Regions from separate parts of the Geodermatophilus sp. DSM 44513 genome, predicted to be linked through region 1. Evidence: predicted binding sites of a transcription regulator. Region 1 holds the regulator's gene; the other holds the start of a gene.
What was found. The regulator LexA, encoded in region 1, represses DNA repair genes until DNA is damaged. The targets are predictions, from matches to a motif close to TCGAACANNTGTTCGA.
Positions count from the first base shown of each region.

Region 1 (4,409 bases):
GCCGACATCACGCGCGTCGCCCGGCGGGACGACGTCCGCACCGTCCCGGCACAGCTGTCCCACCGGCCCCACGGCACGCCTCCTCCCGCGCCGGCGCACGGGCGACGCGGGTGGGGTGCAGCAGCGGACGGGTGCCGCTCCGGGCTCAGGCCCGGAGCACCCCGTCGGGGCGGACCGGGCGGGGACGGGACGCCCGGTCCCCGAGCCGCAGCGGACGGGTCAGGCAGTCCGGACCGGTGGCGCGCGGCATGAGCACCGTCGCGTCGCCGGGGTCGGACCCGGCGGCCTCCCCCGCGGGGGACGCCTCCGGCTGCGGGCGGGTGTCGACCGCCCGGTGCCGGCCGGCCGCCGCCCCGGCCCGGTGCCGGCCGGCCGCGGCCGCCGCGTCGTGCACGGCGGGCAGCTGGGCGGTCACCTGGCCGCCGTGGCGGCGCCGGTCCGTGGCACCCGACCCGGGGAGGACGCCGGCCGCCCGCTGCTCCCGGGCGGCGGCCTCGCTCAGGGACACCCGCGGGGCGGTCGAAGCGCCCGGCAGCAGCTCCTCGGCCAGCCCCAGGGACAGCGCCGCCGGCGCGTCGGGCACGAGCACCGGCGCGGGGTCGGCCTCGGGCAGCCGGACCTCGCCGAGGTCGGTCCAGACCTCGCGGTCGGCACCGGCCACGGCCACCCGCACCCACACCTCGCACGCGCCGCTGCCGTCGTGCCGCCAGCCCAGCAGCGACCCCGGCCACCAGGTGCCCTCGACGAGGACCTCGACGTTCTGCGACGGGGAGCTGAAGACGGCGGCCCGGCGCCCGGGGGTGGCTGACACGGACCCGACGGTAGGTCCGCGACCTGCGACGGCGGGTGAGCGACTCGGCACGACGGGTTGACGAACCTGGCCGGGCGGTCTTGTCGCTCCTCGACCGAGCCGCCCCTCCCGACCACCTCCGGCCCCTGGTCAGGGCACCGCGAGGACCTGGCCGGGGACGACGACCGAGCCCTCGAGGTCGTTGAGCTCCTCGATCGCGTCGACCACGGCACGCACGTCCCCGGTCCCGCCGGCGAGCTCCCCGGCGATCGACCACACGGTGTCCCCCTCCCCCACCACGACGCTGTCCCCACCGGCCAGCCGCAGCTCCCCACCGGGGTGACCCCCGACGACCGGCGCGACCCAGGCGCCGAACGCGACCGCGCCGGACAGGACCAGGGCGCGCACCAGCGCCCGCCCGCGCCCGGTCAGCCGCAGACGTGCCCCGCCGGAGGGGACGCACCCGCCGCGGACGGCGCCCGCGGACCCCACCCCCGACGTCACGGCCCGTCCCCCCGGCCGGACCCGGTGCGGACCCGGCGGGACGCTGCCGACGGCCGGTGACCGGCCGGCCCCGCGGGCGGGAGCCGTGACCGCGGCGCGGGGCCCCGGGACACCCGGCCGGTCGGGGACCGGCCGCAGGTGCCCGGCGACCCGCGGGCCGCTGCCCGGGAGGACCGACCCGGCCGGCGACCGCGCCGGTCCGGGTGCCCCGACCGCCCGGGCGGGTGCGCACCGCGCGTCCCCCGACCCCAGCAGCGGCCGCCACGGCACCTGCACCGCCGCGTCGAACTCCAGCACGGCCTGACGCACGTCCACCACGAGCCTCCTCCTCACACCCCAGCGCGTCGAACGCGTGTTCGATCGAACGTCTGTGCGATGTCTACCGCATCCCGCCGACGGGGTCGACCCGACGCCGCGCACACTTCGAACAGGTGTTTGGGAGTACCGGTCCCGAGGCGCTACCGTTCCGTCCGACACCCGTCCGCCCCGGCCCCCGGGTCACCGGTCCGGGCGGGCGCAGGGCGACCGGGCGCGGGACACCGGGCGCAGGACACGGGCCGTGGCGGCACGGCCGGCGAGGAGGAGACGTGGCGGGCAGCAGGGGGACGTCGGGCAGTGGGGCCCGGGGAGGCGACGGCCCGCCGCGGCGGGCGTCGGAGAGCCGGACCGGCGCGGCCGCCGGTGCGCCCGGGACGGCCGGGACCGCGTCGGTGCGCACCTTCCCCGACCGCGGCGAGGCCGGCGACGGGCTCACCCAGCGGCAGCGGCGCGTCCTCGAGGTGATCCGCGACTCGATCGAGCGACGCGGCTACCCGCCGTCGGTGCGCGAGATCGGCGAGGCCGTCGGGCTCTCGTCGGCCTCCTCGGTGGCCCACCAGCTGAGCGTGCTGCAGAAGAAGGGCTGGCTGCGCCGCGACCCCAACCGGCCGCGGGCGCTGGACGTCCGGCTGCCCGGCGAGGTCCCCGGCGCGCCGGCACCGACCGCCGCGACGGCCGGCGGCGCCGACGAGGCCCCCACCCCGACCTACGTCCCGCTGGTCGGCCGGATCGCCGCCGGTGGCCCGGTGCTCGCGGAGCAGGCCGTCGAGGACGTCTTCCCGCTGCCCCGCGAGCTGGTCGGCGAGGGCACCCTGTTCATGCTCCGGGTCAGCGGTGACTCGATGGTCGAGGCGGCCATCTGCGACGGCGACTGGGTGGTCGTGCGCCAGCAGCCGACGGCGGAGAACGGCGAGATCGTCGCCGCCATGATCGACGGCGAGGCGACGGTGAAGACGTACAAGCGGCGCGACGGGCACGTGTGGCTGCTGCCGCACAACCCGGCGTACGAGCCCATCCCCGGCGACGACGCCACCGTCCTGGGCCGCGTGGTCACGGTGCTGCGCCGGGTCTGACCCGTGCCGGTCTGCCGACGTGTCGCGGGACCGGCACGAGGCGGCCACCGAAGCCCGGAGGGTCGGCGGCCGCCTCGTGTGGCGGCCGGGTCATCGGCGCCTATAGTCGCCGTCCCGCTTCTCGAAGAAGGCCCGTAGCGCCTCCTGGTGGTCGTCGGTGCGGAACATCTCCAGGAAGCGTTGGGTCTGCAGCGCCTGCCCCTCCGCGAAGTCCATCTCGATGGCCTGCGTCACCGCGGATTTCGTCACCTCGACCGACAACGGGGCCCGCGTCGCGATCCGCTGGGCCTTGGCCAGCGCGGCCGGCATCAGGTCCGCCGGTTCGTGCACTTCGGTGACCAGTCCCCAGTTGAGTGCCTGCTCTGCGGTGTAGCGCGCCCCGGTCAGCAGGATCTCCTTGGCCGCGCCGAGGCCCACCACTCGTGGCAGCCGCCAGAAGCTCACGATGAGCCCGACGTTGACCCCGGCGGCGACGAAGAAGGCCTCGGTCGAGGCGATCCGGATGTCACTGCAGAGAGCGAACTCCAGGCCTCCACCCACCGTGGCGCCGTTGATCGCTGCGATGACCGGCGCACGGAAGTCCTGGACGCCGTTGAGCACCCTGCCGAACTCGGCCAGGTAGTCGGTGAGCTGCTCGTCGGTCATCGACTGGTCCTCGCGCAGCTGAGCACCGGCCGTGAACGCCCGGCCCTTCCCGGTGATGACCAGGCAGCGGACGTCCTCGTCGGCGTCCAGGATGTCCAGCGCCCGCATGAACGACCGCCGGCTCTCCCAGCTGAAGGTGTTGGCCGGCTCGCTGTCGAGCGTCAGTACGGCGATGTGCGGGGTCTCGTACCGCAGGTGCACTCCACTGCCGAGATCCGGGACGGTGGCGGTCATGCGGCTTCCTCCGGGGGTGTGTTGAGGGCGACGGACGGGGAACGGCGGCGACGCCGGGACGGCGACTCGCCGGGTCTGCTGTCCAGCAGCCGCATCGCGATCACGGTGACCACGATGTTGATCAGCAGGATCACAACCGAGAGCGCACCGACGCGCTGGTAGAGCGACTCGCTGGCGAGGTTGTAGAGGACGGTCGCGACCGTCGGGTTGGCACCGGTGTAGAGGAACACCGACATCTCCAGCTCGCGGAACAGCAGGACGAAGTTGAGCAGCCCCGCCGCCAGCAGGGACGGTCGGAGCAGGGGCACCGTGATCCGGCGCCAGGTGCGCACCCACGACGCACCGAGGCTCCGCGACGCCTCCTCGACCTCTGCGCCGATCTGGCCCATGCCGGCGTGCACGTAGGCGTAGGACAAGGGCAGGGCGCTGCCGGCGTAGGCGATGAGCAGGATGGTGAGCGTGCCGCCGAGCCCGAACGGCGTGCCGGCGTAGGCGATGATCAAGCCGATTCCGAGCACGGCACCGGGGAAGGCCAGCGGTGCCGCCATCACCGGGGCGATCAGGGCGTTGCTGTGCGCCCGCGTCCGGTGCGCCAGCCATGCGGCCAGGAGCGCCACGGCGAGCGCCAGCACGGTCCCGCCCACCGCGAGCACGAAGCTGTTCCCCATGGCAGCCGTGATCAGGGGGCGGCCGAACACTTGCTCGTAGTTCCCGGTGAGGGTGAAGTTGTCCCAGCCGAGCGGCCGCCCGAGGGCCTCGCGGAAGGACGTCACCAGGAGCACGCCGAACGGCAGGACGATGCTCAGCAGCACGACGGCCGAGCAGAAGGTCAGCCCGAGCGCCCG
Region 1 covers NZ_CP135963.1:3,158,107-3,162,515, forward strand. Annotated here, with positions in the region: gene RTG05_RS15330 (hypothetical protein) at 146-811, opposite strand; gene RTG05_RS15335 (LysM peptidoglycan-binding domain-containing protein) at 941-1,609, opposite strand; gene lexA (transcriptional repressor LexA) at 1,882-2,685, shown strand; gene RTG05_RS15345 (enoyl-CoA hydratase/isomerase family protein) at 2,776-3,564, opposite strand; gene RTG05_RS15350 (ABC transporter permease) at 3,561-4,409, opposite strand, start outside.

Region 2 (4,409 bases), 1.4 Mb from region 1:
CAGCGGCGCCGCCTGCTCCGACGGGCGGCTCTCCACCTCGGTGACCACGTCGCCGTCCGGGCCGGCCAGGGTCACCACCCACCGCTCGACGTCCACCCCGGCCGGGGTCAGCCGGCGCACGTCGCGGGGTCGCAGGTCGTCGACGCCGTACAGCGCGAGCTCCGCCCGGGCGGTGTGCTGGGCGGCCTGCACCGGCGCGGCCAGCCCCGAGCGGCCGCGCAGCCACGGCAGCGCCACCCGGCCGGCGGCGTGCGCGGCGACCAGCTCGGCGCCGTCGCCGGGCAGCTGGCCGTAGGCGAAGCCGTGCGGCAGCACGAGCACGTTGCCGGCGAAGCGGCACCCGCCCAGGTGGCTGCACTCCCAGACGTCCTCGGCCGGCAGGGTCCGGGCCAGCGGCCGCCCGCGCAGCGCGCAGCAGGCGTCGTGCGCACCGTGCGCGCAGACCAGGTAGACCGGCCCGTCGGCGCGCTCGCCCACCGACCCGTCCCAGGGTGCGTCGACGAGGTCGGCGTCGCTGCCGCGCACCGACCACCACACGCCCTCGACGCCGGACCGGCCGTCGACGTAGGCCCACCGCCGCTGCGAGTCGGCCAGCCGGTCGCCGGGACGGCGGATCAGCAGCACCCGCACCCCCTCGGCCCGCGCGCGGTGTGCCAGCCGGGGCGCCACCGCCGGGTCGAAGCGGGACTGGGTGAGGGCGTCGGTGCCCCACGGGCCGGGCTGCTCGACCAGCAGCCACCGCTGGGCCGGCGAGGCGGTCGCGACACCGGCGTCCCCGCGGACGAGGGCCTGCACCGAGCACCGGTCCTCGGTGAGCCGGCCCTCGGGCAGCCCGGGGGCCGCGGGGACCCGGCAGAAGTCGGCCGGCGCCGTCACGCCCGGGGGTCCGGCCGGCTCACGATCCGGTTCCGGGCGCGCGTCCACGCCCCCCATCGTCCTCTGCGGTCGCCCCGGGCACCGTGACGATCGACTCGGTCACCAGCCGCCGGGCCAGGGTGAGCTGGTCGGCGGCGTCCAGGCCGGGCAGGTCGGCGACCTTGAGCTCGCCGGCGGCCAGCAGCGCGGCCACCGCGGGCCGGGTCTCGGCCGGCAGCTCCAGCGAGCGCCGCCCGGCGAGCAGCGTGACGCGGCCGTCGGCGGGCTCGCGCAGCTGGCAGCGCAGCCGGCGGCGCAGCTGGAGCACCGTGTCCGGCGACAACGCCGCTGCCGCGCTGGCCTGCGCCAGCGGTGCGACCGGCTCGGGGCGGACCTGCGACCACGTGCGGGCCCGCAGCCGGTCGGCGACCTCGGTCGGGTCGACCCGGTCCAGCCAGCCCTTCAGCGCGGCCACCACCGTGTCGACGTCGTCGGCGACGGCAGCGGGGTCGGCGAGGTCGACGCCCAGCGGCAGGGAGCGGCGCAGCTCGGGGTCCTCGGCGGCCAGCACGCGCACCAGGTCCAGCGCGGACTCCGCGGCCGACCAGCGGGTCACCGAGTGGATGCCGACGGTCAGGTGGGCGCTGATGGCCCCCAGGGCGGTGGCCGAGTGCAGGTAGCCGCGGGGCAGGTAGAGGGCGTCACCGGGTCGCAGCACCGCGTCGATGACCGGTTCGCGCTCGGCGGCGGCGGCCACGGCGGCGGCCCGGTCGCTCCACGGCTGGGTGCGCAGCGGGTCGACGAGCACCGGGGAGTGGATGCGCCAGTGCTTCTCGCCGGCCACCTGCAGCACGAACACGTCGTGGACGTCGTAGTGCGGGGAGAAGCCGCGCGAGGACGGCGGGGTGACGTAGGCGTTGACCTGCGTGGGGTGGCCCAGGTCCGCGGCCAGCTGGTCGGCGAACTCGATCAGCGGCGGCCACAGCCGGTGCAGGCCCTGCAGGACGACGGTGCTGCCCTCGGCGAACAGCCGGGCCACCGAGTCCGAGGAGACCTGGTCGGCGACCTCCGCGCCGGCGCCCCCGGAGGTGGTGAAGCGCTTCGGGTCGACGACCACGCCGTCCTTGGCGATCCGCAGGAAGGGCGTCCGCAGCCCGCGGCGGGACAGCAGCTCGTCGACCGCGGCGAGGTCGAGCAGGTCGGCGAAGGAGGCGCCGGGGGCCCCGTTCCCGATGTCCTGGGCGCGGGTCAGCAGCGGCCGACGGGCCCAGTACTCCTCGGCGAAGACCCGCGGCTCCAGTGCGGTGCACCGCCGCAGGGCCGGCCGGGAGTCCCCCGGCCGGCCCTGGGTGGTGTGGTCCTCGGTCAGGCGGAACCGTCCGCGCCGCCGTCGGCACCGCCGTCGGACCCGCCACCGGCCGCGCCGCCGTCGGCCGGGCCGTGACCCGCGCCGCCGTCGGCACCACCGTCGGCACCGCCGTCGGACCCTCCGCCGACCGCGCCGCCGTCGGCCGGGCCGTGACCCGCGCCGCCGTCGGCACCGCCGTCGGCGCCACCGTCGGCACCGCCGTCAGCGCCGCCGTCGGCCGGGCCGTGGCCCTCGGTGCTGGTCATGTCGTCGTCGTCGAGCGCCATGGGTCTCCTCTTCGGTGCGGGGTCCGGGCCGCCGGCCGGCGGCCCGCCGGGCGTTGCTGTACCTCATCCATCTTCCACGCACACTCCCACCTCGACCAGCGGGGACGGCCGGTGGGCAACGGCTCGGTCACGGCGCCGCGCCGGGGTGCCGGGGTGGTGCCGAGGGCGCTAGCGTCCTCCCGTCGGGTCGAACACGTGTTCGGGGAGGAGGGCCGGTGTCGTCGCTGCGCGCCGTGGGCTGCACCGTGCTGCACGTCGACATGGACGCGTTCTTCGCCAGCGTCGAGGTGCGCCGCCGCCCGGAGCTGGCCGGGACGCCGGTCGTCGTCGGCGGGGCCGGCAACCGCGGCGTGGTGACCTCGGCCACCTACGAGGCCCGCCGGTACGGCGTGCACGCGGCGATGCCGACGTCACGGGCGCTGCGGCTGTGCCCGACGGCGACGGTGCTGCCGGGGGACATGGCGCTCTACGCGGAGGTGTCCCGCTCGGTCATGGCGCTGTTCCGCTCGATCACCCCGCTGGTGGAGCCGCTGTCCCTGGACGAGGCCTTCCTCGACGTCGCCGGCGCCGGGCGGCGGCTGGGCGACGCCGCGGAGATCGGGGAGTACCTGCGCGCCCGCGTCCACGACGAGCAGGGCATCACCTGCTCGGTCGGGGTGGCCGGCACCAAGTCGCTGGCCAAGCTGGCCTCCACCGCCGCCAAGCCCGACGGGCTGCGGGTGGTCCGCCCCGCCGAGGTCATGGGGTTCCTGCACCCGCTGCCGGTCGGGGCGCTGTGGGGCGTGGGCGCGAAGACCGAGGAGGTGCTGCTGCGGCTGGGCCTGCGCACCGTCGGCGACCTGGCGCACGTGCCGGTGCGCACCCTGCAGCGGGCGGTGGGGACGGCGGCCGGTGCACACCTGCACGAGCTGTCCTGGGGCCGCGACCCGCGCCGGGTGGTGCCCGACGAGCCGGAGCGGTCCACCGGGCACGAGGAGACCTTCGGCACCGACGTCGACGACCCCGCCGTGATCCACCGGGAGCTGCTGCGGCTGTCCGAGCGGACGGCCGGCCGGCTGCGCTCGGGCGGCTGGCTGGCCCGCACGGTGACCGTCAAGGTCCGGTTCGCCGACTTCGCCACGATCACCCGCAGCCGCACCCTCGACGTCCCCACCGACGTCGGGCAGGAGCTGTACGACACCGCCCGCGCGCTCTTCGACGCCCTGGGCCTGGAACGGGCGCGCATCCGGCTGGTCGGGGTGCGCGCCGAGCGCCTGGTGCCGGCCGGGTCGACGCCGCGGCAGCTGCAGCTGGGCGCCCGCGAGCGCGGCCGCCGCGAGGCGGAGCTGGCCGCCGACCGGGCCGCCCGCCGCTTCGGTGCCGGCGCGGTCCGCCCGGCGACGCTGCTGCACCGCGACGGGCTGCACCGCGACGGGCTGCACCGCGACGGGCTGCACCGCGACGGGAGGGGCGCCCGGTGACGCCCCGTGTCGCCGGTGGCACGCCGCGCCACGCCGGTCGGCCCACGCCGGGAGCGGGAACTCCGGCAGCACCCCGTTCGTCTCCTGGCCGAGACACGGGACCACCCGCTGGGGTGATCACGGCGAGCCGTGCGCGGCTCGCCTTTCGCACCCCGCGGAGGGCTCGTATCCTCGGTATCACCGACGGCGGACACGCCGTCGGGTACTGGTCTTGGCCCACGTGGAGGTCGACGTGCCGCTCTCCGAGCACGAGCAGCGACTGCTGGAGCAGATCGAGCGCGCCCTCGTCGACGACGATCCCAAGTTCGCCTCGTCTGTCCGCACCGGTGACCGCCGCAGCAAGGCGCGCCGCAAGCTGCAGCTCGGCTTCCTGTTGTTCGTCGTCGGGATGGCTGCGCTCATCGGCGGTGCGGTCATCCCGTCCGTGCCGCTGGGCGTCCTGGGCTTCCTGGTCGCCTT
Region 2 covers NZ_CP135963.1:1,784,922-1,789,330, forward strand. Annotated here, with positions in the region: gene RTG05_RS08685 (ferredoxin family protein) at 1-876, opposite strand, end outside; gene RTG05_RS08690 (cupin domain-containing protein) at 896-1,972, opposite strand; gene RTG05_RS08695 (BatC protein) at 2,221-2,490, opposite strand; gene dinB (DNA polymerase IV) at 2,706-3,950, shown strand; gene RTG05_RS08705 (SCO2097 family morphological protein) at 4,183-4,409, shown strand, end outside.
Region 2: a site for LexA is predicted at 2,678-2,693, ahead of dinB (DNA polymerase IV). Genes of this name have one in related genera too.